2 regions of the Exiguobacterium sp. SH3S1 genome follow, and region 2 is predicted to be linked to the other one. Evidence: a T-box and tRNA genes for the amino acid it is inferred to sense, from the RefSeq annotation. Region 2 holds a T-box; the other holds one or more tRNA genes.
The links. A T-box is a leader RNA that pairs with one kind of tRNA and senses whether it is charged. The one in region 2 lies ahead of serS (serine--tRNA ligase), so its partner is inferred to be a tRNA-Ser.

Region 1: it encodes a tRNA-Ser, which carries the amino acid that the T-box ahead of serS (serine--tRNA ligase) is inferred to sense. The anticodon was not compared.

The regions. Positions count from the first base shown of each region.
Region 1 is NZ_SJUW01000006.1:206,690-211,399, forward strand. It holds gene rsbW (anti-sigma B factor RsbW) at 1-452, shown strand, start outside; gene sigB (RNA polymerase sigma factor SigB) at 418-1,218, shown strand; gene EVJ26_RS09010 (Tex family protein) at 1,285-3,423, shown strand; tRNA gene EVJ26_RS09015 (tRNA-Asn) at 3,644-3,718, shown strand; tRNA gene EVJ26_RS09020 (tRNA-Ser) at 3,728-3,819, shown strand; tRNA gene EVJ26_RS09025 (tRNA-Glu) at 3,852-3,926, shown strand; tRNA gene EVJ26_RS09030 (tRNA-Val) at 3,932-4,007, shown strand; tRNA gene EVJ26_RS09035 (tRNA-Asp) at 4,031-4,106, shown strand; tRNA gene EVJ26_RS09040 (tRNA-Gln) at 4,114-4,185, shown strand; tRNA gene EVJ26_RS09045 (tRNA-Lys) at 4,195-4,270, shown strand; tRNA gene EVJ26_RS09050 (tRNA-Leu) at 4,301-4,388, shown strand; tRNA gene EVJ26_RS09055 (tRNA-Arg) at 4,390-4,466, shown strand; tRNA gene EVJ26_RS09060 (tRNA-Ile) at 4,477-4,553, shown strand; partial or broken rRNA gene EVJ26_RS09065 (16S ribosomal RNA) at 4,654-4,710, shown strand, end outside.
Region 2 is NZ_SJUW01000018.1:7,581-18,168, forward strand. It holds gene serS (serine--tRNA ligase) at 1-1,033, opposite strand, end outside; T-box leader at 1,086-1,293, opposite strand; gene EVJ26_RS13610 (D-alanyl-D-alanine carboxypeptidase family protein) at 1,312-2,556, opposite strand; gene pdxT (pyridoxal 5'-phosphate synthase glutaminase subunit PdxT) at 2,632-3,210, opposite strand; gene pdxS (pyridoxal 5'-phosphate synthase lyase subunit PdxS) at 3,212-4,102, opposite strand; gene pdxR (MocR-like pyridoxine biosynthesis transcription factor PdxR) at 4,390-5,808, shown strand; gene EVJ26_RS13630 (class A sortase) at 5,789-6,439, shown strand; gene EVJ26_RS13635 (alpha-amylase family glycosyl hydrolase) at 6,590-10,021, shown strand; gene guaB (IMP dehydrogenase) at 10,068-10,588, opposite strand, start outside.

The DNA of each region.
Region 1 (4,710 bases), on a different contig from region 2:
TGACGTTCCCGGCCAAACCGGAATATGTCGGCGTGGTCCGTTTAGTCGTCTCAGGAATCGCTAACCGTATGGGATATACGTACGACGAGATCGAGGATATTAAAATTGCGGTCTCGGAAGCGTGTGGCAATGCTGTTCAGCACGCTTATGAAGACCAAAAGGGTGAAGTGAAGCTCACGTGCGGTGTCCACGACGACCGCCTCGAGATGACGATCGAAGACTCGGGCAAGACGTTCGCAGACGACGTGAAACGCCAAGCGGCTCCGGTCGAGGAGACGGCGGAAATCGAATCGCTTCACGAAGGGGGACTCGGTCTTTTCCTCATTGAAGCGTTAATGGATAACGTCTCGATCAACAAGGACAACGGTGTCAAAGTGACGATGACGAAACTCCTTAACAGGGACGAGGTGGATCAGAGTGCCAGCAAAATCTCAACAACGCCATCACAGTGATGATGAAGTATTAGAGTGGATTGAGCGCTATCAACAGGACGATCAAAACGAAGAAGTCCAGATGCTCCTCATCAACCGATACTCAGACCTTGTTGAAGCGCTCGCTCGAAAATTCTCGCGTGGCCGGGCCATCCATGATGACCTCGTGCAAGTCGGGATGATCGGGTTGCTCGCCGCACTTCGCCGTTTCGACCCGGAGTTCGGACGCAGCTTCGAATCATTCGCCGTTCCAACGATCATCGGTGAAATCAAGCGTTTCATCCGTGACAAGACGTGGAGCGTTCACGTGCCGCGTCGGATCAAGGAGCTTGGACCGAAAATCAAGAAGACGGTCGAAGAGCTGACGACAGAACTGCAACGGTCACCGCGCATCGATGAGATCGCCGAATACCTTGGCGTTTCCGATGAAGAAATTCTCGAAACGCTCGAGATGGGCAAGAGCTATCAAGCGCTCTCGGTCGACAGTTCAATCGAAGCGGACAATGAAGGCAGCACGGTCACACTGCTCGACCTCGTCGGCAGCCAAGAGCGTGGGTATGAGTCAGTCGACCAGCGCCTCATTCTCGAAAAGGCGTTCAGCGTCTTGAACGAGCGGGAACAAGCGATTTTAGAATGTGCTTACTATAAAAACATGAGTCAAAAAGAGACGGGCGAACTCCTCGGTATTTCCCAGATGCACGTGTCACGTCTACAACGACGCGCGCTCGAGAAATTGCGTGAGGCCATCAAAGTCCCGCTCAACGAAGTATTCTCAAACGATGACTAAACGGTCATCGTTTTTTTGTCGTCTTCTACAGAGTTTGCTACACTTCAATAGAGAAGAGAAAAGGAAGTGATTCGATTGATTACGAAGATTGCGAACGAATTGAAGCTGAAGACGAGTCAAATCGAGACGGTACAACAACTTGCGTCGGACGGAGCGACGATCCCGTTCATGGCCCGCTATCGAAAAGAGATGACGGGGAATTTGGACGAAGTCGAGATCAAAGCGATCCTCGACTCGCTCCAATATGAAGAGAGTCTCCAAAAACGGAAAACGGACGTCCTCGCAAAACTCGAAGAACTCGAGAAGGCGACGCCGGAACTGACACGGGCCATCGAGGTCGCGACGAGTCTCCAACAAGTCGAGGACATTTACTTGCCGTATCGTCCGAAGCGCCGAACGAAAGCCGAGCAAGGACGAGAGAAAGGGCTACAGCCGCTCGCTGACTGGTTCCGGGAAGCATCTGCTTATTCGGTACAACAAGCAGAGGGACTCACGGGTGAACTGGCGCTAGAAGAGGCGCTTCCGTTCGTGCAAGCAATCATCGGGGAAGAGTGGGGGGAAGAGGCAACGCTCCGCCAGACGCTGCGGACGAAAGTGCGGAACGAGGCGCTCCTCCGGTCCCAAAAGAAAAAGGCGGCAGAAGATGAGAAAGAAGTGTTCGCCCAGTATTACGACTACGAGGAGAAAGTAGTCGGCATCGTGCCGCACCGCATTCTCGCGTTGAACCGGGGCGAGCGGACCGACGTGCTCCAAGTGAAGCTCGTCTTTGATGAGACGTTGTTCTTGAAACGAGCACTCAGTAAGTTCGATCGTCTTCCGACCGAGAAACGGGATGTTGTGACGCTCGCTATAAAGGACGCGTTCAAGAAATCGGTCTTCCCGGCCATCGAACGCGAAATCCGCAGTTCGTTGACCGAGACGGCTGAAGAACAAGCGATTGACGTCTTTGCGAAGAACTTGAAGCAGCTCTATATGCAGCCGCCGCTCCGTGAAGTCGTCGTGCTCGGCATCGACCCGGCCTATCGGACCGGCTGTAAGTGGGCCGTCGTCAACGAGACCGGGAAAGTCGAAGAAGTCGGCGTGTTCTATCCTACGGCGCCGAAGCATGACGTGGCCGGTTCAGAAAAAGTGCTCTCATCTCTCGTAAAACGCTATCCGATCTCCGTCATCGTCATCGGCAACGGGACCGCTTCGCGTGAGACCGAGCAATTTGTCTCGAACTGGCTGAAGACGGCCGAGCGTGAGATCGCGTACGCAATCGTCAATGAAGCCGGGGCCAGCATATACTCGGCTTCCGAGATTGCGCGATCTGAGTTCCCGGAGTTGAAAGTCGAAGAACGTTCGGCTGTATCGATCGCCCGCCGGATCCAAGATGCGATGGCCGAGCTGGTGAAAGTCGACCCGCAATCGGTCGGGGTCGGACAGTACCAGCACGATGTCAGTCAAAACAAATTGAAAGGCTCACTCGAGTTCGTCGTCGAGAGCGTCGTCAACATGGTCGGTGTCGATGTGAACCGGGCTTCCGAGTCGTTGCTCACGTACGTATCGGGCCTCAATAAGACGACGGCAAAAAATATCGTCGCGTATCGTGATGAGTTCGGGCGCTTCAATACCCGCAAAGAAATCAAGAAAGTGCCGCGGCTTGGGGCGAAGGCGTATGAGCAAGCAGCTGGCTTTCTTCGTATCACGAACGGGAGCGACGTGCTCGACCAAACCGAGATCCACCCAGAGAGTTACAAGTTGACGTTATCTCTATTGAAGGAACTCGGTGTCTCGAAAGCAGCGGTCGGCACGGCCGGGTTGCGAGATCGGTTGAAATCGGTCGATGCCCGAGTGCTCAGCGAAACGCTTGAGGCGGGACTGCCGACGGTCGAAGACATCTTGAAGTCACTCGCCAAGCCGGGCCGTGATCCACGTGAGGATATTCAAAAACCGCTCTTACGGACGGACGTCATGAACTTAGAAGACTTGCAGGTCGGGATGGAGTTCCAAGGGACTGTCCGCAACGTCATCGACTTTGGGGCGTTCGTCGATATCGGGGTCAAGCAAGACGGGCTCGTCCACATCTCGAAGTTGTCGAACCGCTACGTCAAACATCCGCTCGACGTCGTCGCGGTCGGGGACATCGTCACCGTCTGGATCGAGCAAGTCGATGCCAACCGGGGTCGGATCAGCCTGACGATGCTAGAGCCTAAAAAACAATAAATCTATATTAGTAAGAAGAAAGTCGGAGTTGAGCAAAGTGGTTTCATTTTGCTCAACTTTTTTTGTTGAAAAGTGTTGACGGTCGTTTTTGACCGTGATATCTTATAGAGGTCGCTAAGAGCGCGGCATGAAAATTTAAAGCTTTTCTAAAAAAGTGATTGACACGTTTCGGGTTTGCGGTTACAATTTAAATCGTTACTTTGAAAGATTCAAGCAACGTTCCGCAATAGCTCAGTGGTAGAGCAACCGGCTGTTAACCGGTAGGTCGTAGGTTCAAATCCTACTTGCGGAGCCATTTTATTTTGGAGACGTACCCAAGCGGCTATAAGGGGCTCCCCTGCTAAGGGAGTAGGCTGGGAAACCGGTGCGAGGGTTCGAATCCCTCCGTCTCCGCCACTTACTTTTTAGAAAACACCAGTTAAACAAATGGCCCGTTGGTCAAGCGGTTAAGACACCGCCCTTTCACGGCGGTAACACGGGTTCGAATCCCGTACGGGTCACCATATATGGAGGATTAGCTCAGCTGGGAGAGCACCTGCCTTACAAGCAGGGGGTCGGCGGTTCGATCCCGTCATCCTCCACCATTTCAAATTTAAGCGCGTATACTGGTCTTGTGGTGTAGGGGTTAACATGCCTGCCTGTCACGCAGGAGATCGCGGGTTCAAATCCCGTCAAGACCGCCATTTACGTTGGGCTGTAGCCAAGTGGTAAGGCATTGGATTTTGATTCCAACATGCGAAGGTTCGATCCCTTCCAGCCCAGCTTATATTTGAGCCATTAGCTCAGTTGGTAGAGCATCTGACTTTTAATCAGAGGGTCGCAGGTTCGAGCCCTGCATGGCTCACCATTTTTATTCCTCGTAACATTTAATTACGCTGCGGTCGTGGCGGAATCGGTAGACGCGCTAGGTTGAGGGCCTAGTGGTGGTTAACACCGTGGAGGTTCAAGTCCTCTCGACCGCACCATGCACCCTTAGCTCAGCTGGATAGAGCGTTAGACTACGAATCTAAAGGCCGGGAGTTCGAATCTCTCAGGGTGCACCATTTTTATTATGGGCCTATAGCTCAGCCGGTTAGAGCGCACGCCTGATAAGCGTGAGGTCGGTGGTTCGAGTCCACTTAGGCCCACCATCTTAACTGACGAACTTTGAAAACTGAACGATGAGGCAAAAAAGTTTTACAAGTTTTGATTGAAGCGCAAGCTTCGTCATTTTCAAGAGCTATATCAAATTCTTTGGAGAGTTTGATCCTGGCTCAGGACGAACGCTGGCGGCGTGCCTAATACATG
Region 2 (10,588 bases):
CTTGAGCCGGCATCCATACTTCAATATCGTACTTCTTCGCTGCGGTGAAACCGAGGTCGGCTGTACACATGCTGAGTACTTGATATGGAAGACCGAGGCGTTTCAACACTTCTTCCGCGTGTCCTGTCAACAACTCGAGTTGCTCGTAAGACTCTTCTGGTTTGACGAAGCGGACGAGCTCGACTTTGTTGAACTGGTGCTGACGGATGAGACCGCGTGTGTCACGACCGGCAGATCCCGCTTCTGAACGGAAGCAAGCGCTGTAAGCTGTATACGTGATCGGCAAGTTCGCTTCAGCGATAATCTCATCGCGGTGCATGTTCGTCACCGGTACTTCCGCTGTCGGGACGAGGAAGTAATTCGTGTCGGCCACTTTGAACGCATCTTCTTCAAATTTAGGCAACTGACCCGTCCCTGTCATCGCGTCACGGTTAACCATGTACGGTGGGAGCACTTCAGAATAGCCGTGCTCATCGGCATGCATATCCATCATGAAGTTGATCAACGCCCGTTCTAAGCGAGCACCTAATCCTTTATAGAAGACGAAACGGCTTCCCGTCACTTTACCGGCGCGTTCGACGTCGACAATTTTCAAGTCTTCCATCACGTCCCAATGCTGTTTCATCTCAAAATCGAACTCGGGCTTCGTTCCGACTTCGCGGATCGTGACGTTGTCGTCTTCTGTTTCACCGATCGGCGTTGATTCATGCGGGATGTTCGGGATGCTGAGGAGAATCATGTTTAACTCGGCTTCCACTTCACGTAATTCCTCGTCGAGCAACTTGATCTCATCACCAAGGCGGCGTGTTTCAAGGATCGGTGCTTCCGCGTCTTGCTTGTTGCGCTTGAGCTCAGCGATTTGTTTCGTCGCTTCATTTCGTTTTGCTTTCTTCACATCGACCTCGTTGATGAGGTCCCGGCGTTTCTCTTCTAACTCCGGGAAACGGTCGAGCGCACTCAAGTCTTCACCGCGTTGGGCGAGCTTGGTTTTAATCCCTTCAAAATCTTGACGTAATCGTTTGATGTCTAACATAACTAGTTCCTCCTTTTTTGCATAAAAAAGGTGGCACGCCCCTTTCCCGTAGGAAAGGGACGAACCACCTTGGATCCGCGTTGCCACCCTCGTTGCCTAAAACTAGGCCACTCGATGCACGTAACGTGTGCGTGACGTGACTTGTTTCCAAGTCAATGCTCCGAGGCCGATTCAGTTACGTCGTCCCACTAGTTTGCACCAACCACTAGCTCTCTGTAAGTAGATGACTGTAACGTACTTTTCCTCATCGTTGCATCTGTCATTGAATTAATCTTACTTTACAACATCTCGACTCTATCGACAAGACTCAGTTTTCCTAGGACGAGTCGAACCTCCTCTAAAAAGTCTGCGAAGGCCCGGCTCATCCGAGTCAAAAATGAAGCGGTCTCGACTGATTCGGCAGTCACAAGTGTTCCTGTCGGCGGACTCTCGCCGTCAAGATAGCGGACGCTCTCTGAAGGTTCAATCGTGACCGTCCCGACTTGTTGATCGACTGCGACCGGTGCTTTCGTGTCCGGAAGGTCATAGACTGGTTCAGGGACGGCTTGTCCTTTCTCGACGAGCACTTCGAACGCCGCTGTCGTCCGCGCAGCTACCGTTTCAACTTCTCCCTCGGCGACGAATACATTCTCCGGCACGATTTCTCCGGTCCGTAAAATCGGTGTCATGACAAAGTCGCGATAAGCGAACTCATGAAGTGCTTTCGTCGCCTCATAGCGCCCGTTGTCCGTCTCGGCCCCAAGGACGACGGAGAGTACGGTCCGACCATCTCGTGTCGATACGCCGATGAAGCAATAACCGGCGTCATCCGTCGTGCCCGTCTTAAAACCGAGCATCCCTGGATACGCCAAATCGCGGCCTGAAAGCATCCGATTCGTCGCTTCGAATCTGACGCCGTCAATGTCGACATACGCTCGCTTCGTCACGTCGAGCACATCCGGAAATTTCGTCAAGTAGGCGAGCGCCAGCCTCATCAAATCATTCGCCGACGTCAAGTTTTCTCCTGGACGACCTGCTGATACAGAATCTAGTCCCGAGACGTTCGCGAACGTCGTCTGGGTCATGCCGAGCTCGGTTGCCCGCTCGTTCATCTGTTGAACGAACGCTTCTTCCGACCCTGCCACCGCCTCGGACAGTGTCACCGCGGCCTCGTTCGCCGAGCGGATGAGCGCCACGTCATATAGTTCCTTGACTGTATACGGTTTATTGACGAGCGGGATGCGGGCGAGCCCTGGTTTACGCGTCAAGGCCAATGCCGCTTCACTCGGCGTCACTTCTTCGTTCCAACTCAGTTCTCCTGACTCGACTGCCTCCCGAACGAGGAAAGTGGTCATCAGCTTTGTGATCGACGCCGGTGGGAGCATCGCATCTTCATCTTTCGAAAAAAGAACCTGCCCGGTCGTCATATCGACGAGCATCGCACCGCTCGCTTCGACTTTAGGCGCTGCTGAAGCGTTCATCGGAAAAACAATAGTTATAAGGACAGCGCATATGAGCACCGATACAATCCATTTATCTTTCACAGTCTTGCCCCTTTCTGTACGTGTCTCGTTACAGTGTAGCAGAAAAAGACCCCCTAGTTACAGGGAGTCTTCGACTCATGCGAGTTGATGCTTCGTCGCCTTGACGATTTCTAAGAAGTAGCGGTGCATCGACAAGTCATCCGTCAGTTCTGGATGGAACGAACAGGCAACATATTTGTCGTAGCGCACTGCAACGATTGCTTCTTCGACCTCGGCGAGGACTTCGACGTTAGCGTCAACCGCTGCTACTTGCGGGGCCCGGATGAACACTGCTTCAACCGCGTCATCGATTCCTTTGACCGGTAAATCGACCTCGAAACTGTCGACTTGACGTCCGAACGCGTTGCGCTTGACGGTCATCGGGATTTTGCGAAGGTGGGCATCATACCCTTCCACTTCGGTCGCGAGTAAAATCAGTCCGGCACATGTGCCGAACATCGGCAACGATGTGTTCGCACGAAGCGGTTCGAGCAGGTCATAGCGGTCGAGCAGACGACGCATCGCCGTGCTCTCCCCGCCTGGCAAGACGAGTCCGTCGATGCGGTCCAAGTCATCGACCGAACGGACGACGAGCGTATCTGCACCGAGCGCCTCGAGCATGCGGACGTGTTCACGAATCGCACCTTGCATTCCGAGTACACCGATCGTCGTCATCTTACCAACCTCGCGGCGCCATGAGCTCTTCTGGTTTGAGCGTGCGGACGTCGAGTCCTTTCATCGCTTCGCCAAGACCTTTTGACAAGTGAGCGATTCGCTCGTAGTCGTCATGGTATGTCGTCGCTTCAACGATGGCACGGGCAAATTTCTCTGGGTTCTCTGCTTTGAAGATACCTGATCCGACGAAGACGCCGTCCGCACCGAGGTGCATCATGAGTGCCGCGTCTGCCGGCGTCGCGATACCACCTGCTGCGAAGTTGACGACCGGAAGACGGCCCGCTTCACGAATTTGCATGAGCACTTCGAACGGGGCACCAAGGTCGCGCGCTTCTGTCATCACTTCATCGATGCTCATTGAAAGCAAGCGTTTCACTTGTGCTTGGACAGTACGCATGTGACGAACCGCTTCGACGATGTTTCCTGTCCCTGGCTCACCTTTTGTCCGGATCATCGCTGCACCTTCACCGATGCGGCGTGAAGCTTCTCCGAGGTCACGCGCTCCGCAGACGAACGGCGCATTGTAATCACGCTTGTAAAGATGGAACTCTTCATCGGCCGGTGTCAACACTTCGCTCTCATCGATGAAATCGACCCCCATCGATTCAAGGACACGGGCTTCGGCGATATGTCCGATGCGGCATTTCGCCATGACCGGTACAGATACCGCTCCCATGACATCTTCGATGATGGTCGGGTCTGCCATCCGGGCGACGCCACCCATTTTACGAATGTCTGATGGTACGCGCTCGAGCGCCATGACTGCCACGGCTCCTGCTGCTTCAGCAATCTTCGCCTGTTCAGCGTTGATGACGTCCATGATGACGCCACCTTTTTGCATTTCGGCCATTCCACGTTTGACTTTATCTGTCCCTACTTGTCTCTTTTCCATATAAATCGCCTCCATTAAGCTAGTCTACTTGCAAGTATAGATTGATTTGACTATATTGAAAGTGCCAGTTTTATATTTTTTAAAGTGGTCAGTTTTAAGAGAAGGGTTCATGCTCGTTTCCTCGAATCTTATTACGTATAAGGGAGGAATGTTTTATGGACCAATGGAACCCGCGAGATCAAGCGGAAAACCGTTCCTTTTACGGGAAGCCTGGACTGATTTCGTTCATTCTCGTCATCGGATTCGTGCTCTATGTTTTCTTCGGCTGACAGAAGAAAGGACAACTTATGGATATGCTCACATTCTCGCTCGAGCCCGAATCGAGCACCCCGCTTTATGAACAGCTCTATTTACACATCCGGCAAGCGATCGTCAATGACACGCTCATGACCGGGACGAAACTGCCGTCAAAACGGAAGCTCGGCCAATTTTTGGACGTTTCGCAAACGACGGTCGAGCTCGCTTACGCCCAGCTGCTTGCTGAAGGATATATCGAGTCGCTGCCACGGAAAGGGTTTTACGTCTTGCCGCAAGAAGAGCTGTACGTCAGGCGTGGCACCAGCACGATCGAACCGCTTCCGACGAAAAAAACATACACGTTCGACTTATACCCGAGTCAGATCGATACGACCGCATTCCCGTTCGAACGTTGGCGCCGTCACTTGAAACAAGTCGTCGCCGAGGAGAATCATGAACTGCTCGCACTCGGGTCGGTGCAAGGCGATCTCGTGCTCCGCCAAGAAATCGCCACGTACTTGTATCACTCCCGTGGCGTTCATTGTTCGCCCGAGCAGATCATCGTCGGTTCTGGGACCGAGCAATTGTTGCCTCAACTGCTCGACTTGCTCACCGACGCGACGACGTTCGGGATTGAAGACCCGGGCTATCCGCTCACGCGACAGCTGTTCGAACACCAAAATCGAAGCTACGTCCCGCTCCCGGTCGACGACAGCGGGGTCCTTGTCGACCGACTCGAGGCAGAGGCAATCGATGCGGTTTATGTGACCCCGGCCCATCAGTTCCCGACCGGTACGATCCTGTCCGTCAGCCGTCGCCAGCGCCTCCTCAACTGGGCGTCCGAGCGGCAAACGTACATCATTGAAGATGATTACGATAGCGAGTTTCGTTACAGCGGCAAACCGATTCCTTCGTTGCAAAGCATGGACCAAAACGAACGTGTCGTTTATTTGAGCACGTTTTCGAAGTCGCTCATGCCTTCGCTCCGCATCGGTTACATGGTGCTTCCGCCCCCACTGTTAAACCGCTATCGGGAACGGTATCGCCATTTCACCTGCAGTGTGCCGCGTTTCGAGCAACATACGCTAACCGAGTTTATGGCGAGCGGCGATTTCGAGAAACATTTGAACCGGATGCGTAAAACGTACCGCCGCAAACTTGAGACCGTGATCACTGCGTTCAAACCATACGAGCCGCTCGTCACAATCACTGGCGCCAGCGCTGGTCTCCACATCGTCCTCTCGGTCGATACAGCACAAACTAGCGAGCAATTGAAGCAACTCGCTGAACAGTCAGGCATTCGTATCAAGGCGATGGCCGACTATCGTATCAATTCACGCGACACGAGACCGCAACTGCTGTTTGGTTTCGCCGCCCTGCCTGAAGCGACGTTACACGCGGCGATTGACCAGTTGATGGTCTGTTGGAATATCGGGAAGGGAGGGCCATATGGGAAAACCTCGCGATGAAACAATGATCAGACGCTCACGCTACGTCATCGGCATCGTCTGTTTGTTGATCGGTAGCCTCTTTTTGACCGAGTCATGGTGGAAAGACCGTGTCGCCACCTCGAACAGCAAACGTGTGACTGAAGCGATTCAACTCCAACAGCCGGATCGGGGCGAATTCGACTTCGAAACGGTCGAACCGTTATCGTGGGACGACTTGTTAAATGTGCGCAATCGATTTCATGATTTGCCGACAATCGGCATGATTACGATTCCAGATATCGATTTAGAATTACCAATTTTGTACGGTCTCGACAATGAGAATTTGGCAGTCGGGGCTGGGACGATGCGCGCTTCCCAACAGATGGGGAGTGGGAATTACGCACTAGCCGGTCATTACACCCAAAGTCCGACAGCCTTGTTCGGACCGCTCCATACGATCAAAACGGGAACGATGATTTACGTGACCGATTTGACGAACACGTATCAATACCGGACGGAGGCACTCGAGACCGTTCCCCCGACACGGATCGATGTGCTTGACGATACGACAGATGCGACCATTACCTTGATCACGTGCACGTTCGATGCGACGGAACGATTAATCGTCAAGGGAGAGCTCGTGCAGACAACACCTTATATCTCTAACTGAGCGTCCTTCCACACGAAGGACGTTTTATTGTTTTTCAAAAAACATATTGTGAGCGCTTACATAATCGGCTAAACTATTTCTGGAACCGTTTGCACAAAATTGACAATCCGTTGCCCTGTAGACGACCTATTTTACGAAAGAGGTGCTCTCATGAAGAAGAACAATACGGCACGACGTACGACGACATTACTCTTATCTTCTGTCCTGCTCATTCAAGCCGGTGTCCCGGTGAACGTCTTGGCCGAACCGACGACGGTGGCAGTCGATGGGAATAAAACCGATTGGACAGACGTCTCGGCGCTGGCGTCATCGGCAGATGTTGGTTGGCAAGGCTTCGATCTCGGCAATCTTTATCTTCAAAATGACAAAACGAACCTGTACTTCTATGTCGATGCGTTCAACATCCCGAACTGGGGCGACAACGGCCAATACATAAACATCGCCCTCCAAGTGAACGATGAAGATTCTGGCGTCGCCACGAACCCGCTCGGTTACCCGTTCAACTTTAGTCAAACAGACAAAAAACCGCAGTATCACATTTTACTTCGTGTCGATGGGGACAAGTCTGTCAAAGAAGCCGCGCTCTATGAATCTGGGAAGACGACCCCGCTCGCGAACTTGGCAAACTTGAACGGTGCTTCGTTCGCCCTCGACCGGACGACAGGATTCGAAGGAAAAATCCCGTTGTCGCTGCTCGGTTTGAAAAATGACGACACGGTTCGTGCTCTCACCGTCCTCAGCGGAAACAATGCCGGTGAACACGGTGCGTTCGATACGATTCCGAGCAACGAATCTAACAAACTAGCCGACAGCTGGAACGTCTCGGCCAACCCGTCGACTCAATCTGTGTACAGCCCGGCCTATACGCTCAGCGGCGTCGAGACGGTGATGCAGCTTGAAGTAACGAATGTCGACCCAGCGAATCAGTCTGAAGCTGCCGACGTATCTGCTCCCATCACCTGGACGTTCAATGAACCGGTGACGTTAGACGCCTCAAATGTCAGCTTGATGAGCGGAGAGACGGCTGTCCCGTTCACTGCTGAAGCAAACGGTTCGATCGTGACTGTCACGCCGACGAGCAAACTCGGACTCGGTCAGACGTACACGGCCACATTGCCAGCCGGAGCCGTCAAAGGTAACTTATCGACCACGACGCTACCCGCGCTGACGACTTCGTTCAAGACCGTCACGGAGCTGGCTGATCCATGGAAGACGCAGCGATACATCGAAATGCTGTACGTCCGTGCCGATCAAGACTATACCGATTGGAACTTGTGGACGTGGAGCACCGGTGTCAAAGATGGACAAGTGGATCCCTACAAAATTACGGAAGACGGCGCCATTTTCCGAATTCCAGTCGGGAAAGATGCGACGAACGTCGGATTTGTCATCCGTAAAGGAACCGATTGGGCGGTCAAGGACGCTTACGGTGAAGACCGTTACGTGAAACTCGGAAACGATCGTGTCACGAAAGTCGTCGTCGCGAGCGGCCAAGGCGTCTTCCATCAAGTACCAACCATTCAAGGACCGGTGTTCGAGGACGGGACCGTCACGTTCTTCTATCGGGACAAAGACTTGTACGAGGCAGGACAGCTCGATCAACTCGACCGTGTCGCCTTAAACGTAAATGGCGTGACCTATCCGATGACGTATGAGGACAAGAACGAATGGTACCGTCATACCGTCCGTCTTCCGGAAGGGACGCATGACTATACGTTCCTCGTCACGAAAGACGGCGTCACGACCGAAGTGACGGATACCTATTTTGAAGCGTCAACCGTCGAATACCGTCGTCCGGCCGTCAAACTCACGTCTTCGATCGCACCGAAAGCGATCAGTTCGCGGGAGAATGCCGTCGTTCACGTCAAACCGACGTTACCAGAAGGCGTGACGCTTCGCGAACTCTATATCGATGCCCGCCCGCTTGGTGGACCGGCTAAACTTTCAATCGATCCGGCGCTCAATAAACAGACGATCGCGGTCAAAGATACGGTCAAGCCAGGCAACAAAACGTTGACGATCACGGCCGTGGATCAATATGGCAACGTCCATAAAACGACGGCTTCCGTAAACGTCCGACCGGTCACGATGAAAGACAAGCAAGCGTTTGACTGGGACGAAGCCCGGATCTACTTCATGTTGACGGACCGTTTCCACGATGGCGACAAGACGAACAATAATCCGAACGGTGAATATTATGACCAAGATCATCTCGAGTCGTATCACGGCGGCGATTTCGCCGGGATCACAAAAAAACTCGACTATCTCGACAAGCTCGGGATCAACACGATTTGGATCACCCCGATCGTCGATAATATCGATTGGGATCTCCGCTACGGTAAAGATGGCTCTCAATACGGCTATCACGGTTACTGGGCCAAAAACTTCGAGAAACTTGATGAACATCTCGGAGACATGCAGGCGTTCCATCGCCTGATCGATGCGGCCCACGCACGCGGCATCAAGATCATGGTCGACGTCGTCTTGAACCACCCAGGCTACGGAATGGAACCAGGCGCCGACAGCACAGGGGCGACGAATTTCCCTACGAACAAGGAACGTGATGCCTTTAAAGGCATGATTCGGGACACGCCTGTCGACGGGAACGATTTGAAAATGTCGCTCTCCGGCCTTCCTGACTTTAAGACAGAGGAAGCTGCCGTCCGTGAACAACTCGTCAAATGGCAGACTGACTGGATCAAGCGTTCGAAGACGAAACAAGGAAACACGATTGATTACTTCCGTGTCGATACGGTCAAGCATGTGGATGCGACGACGTGGAAATCGTTTAAGAATGAACTGACCGCGCTCAAGCCAGACTTTAAAATGATTGGTGAGCATTACGGGGCGAGTGTGAACAACACAGGCGGCTATCTCCGGAGCGGCCAGATGGATTCGTTGCTTGATTTCGACTTCAAGTACCAAGCGGAAAATTTCATCAACGGGAACATTGATGGGGTCGAGAGCGCTCTTCAATACCGGAATACCCAACTCTCGAACGAAGCGACACTCGGCCAGTTCCTCAGCAGCCACGATGAAGATGGCTTCCTCATCTCTCGTGCTCGCGGCGATGAAGGTAAGCATATGGTCGCAGCCTCGCTCCAAATGACGGCGAAAGGGCAACCGGTCATCTACTATGGAGAAGAGATCGGTCAATCTGGGAAACATGCCTTAGACATGGACAAAGGCGAGTTTAACGAAAACCGTTACGACTTTGACTGGAAACGGGTGAACGGTGAAGGCAAAGACATGCACGCCCACTATCAAAAGTTGCTCAACATTCGGGCGGACTATTCAAAAGTCTTCAGCAAAGGAACACGTTCGGTCGTTGCCGGCGGTTCGAACACCGGTTATTCGATTTTTGAACGGGCTTACGGCAAAGAGTCTATTCTCATTGGATTGAACACGAAAGAGTCGGCTCAAACAGCGACGTTCGAAACAAAGCACAAACAGAACACAGTGCTCGTCGACCGCTATAGCGGACGGACGTACGTCGTCAAGCGCGATGGCAAGGTGACCGTGAACTTACCAGCGCAAGATCAAGGCGGTACGGTCATCCTCGTCTCTAAAGCTAAAAAATGATCAGCAAAAAGCCGTTGTCCCTTTTCAGGAGACAACGGCTTATTTGTTAACGTGAATAGTTTGGTGCTTCTTTTGTGATGTGCACATCGTGTGGGTGGCTTTCTTGCAGGCCGGCTCCAGTCATTCGAATGAACTGCGTATCTTCTCGCAATGCTCGAATGTCGGCAGCGCCGCAATAGCCCATTCCCGAACGGAGGCCACCAATGAGTTGATACACCGTATCGGCCAGCTCGCCTCGGTAAGCAACGCGTCCTTCAATGCCTTCTGGGACGAATTTTTTATCCGCTTCTTGGAAGTAACGGTCTTGACTGCCTCGCTTCATCGAAGCTTCCGACCCCATACCGCGATACGTCTTAAACTGACGACCTTGATAGATCTCCATCTCGCCTGGGCTCTCTTTTACGCCGGCGAGAAGGCTGCCGAGCATGACGGCGCTCGCGCCAGCAGCAATTGCCTTGACGATGTCGCCCGAGTACTTGATTCCACCGTCAGCGATGACCGTGACACCGTGCTCCCGCGCTTCTGTCACGCAGTCATAGACTGCCGTGATTTGAGGGACACCGACTC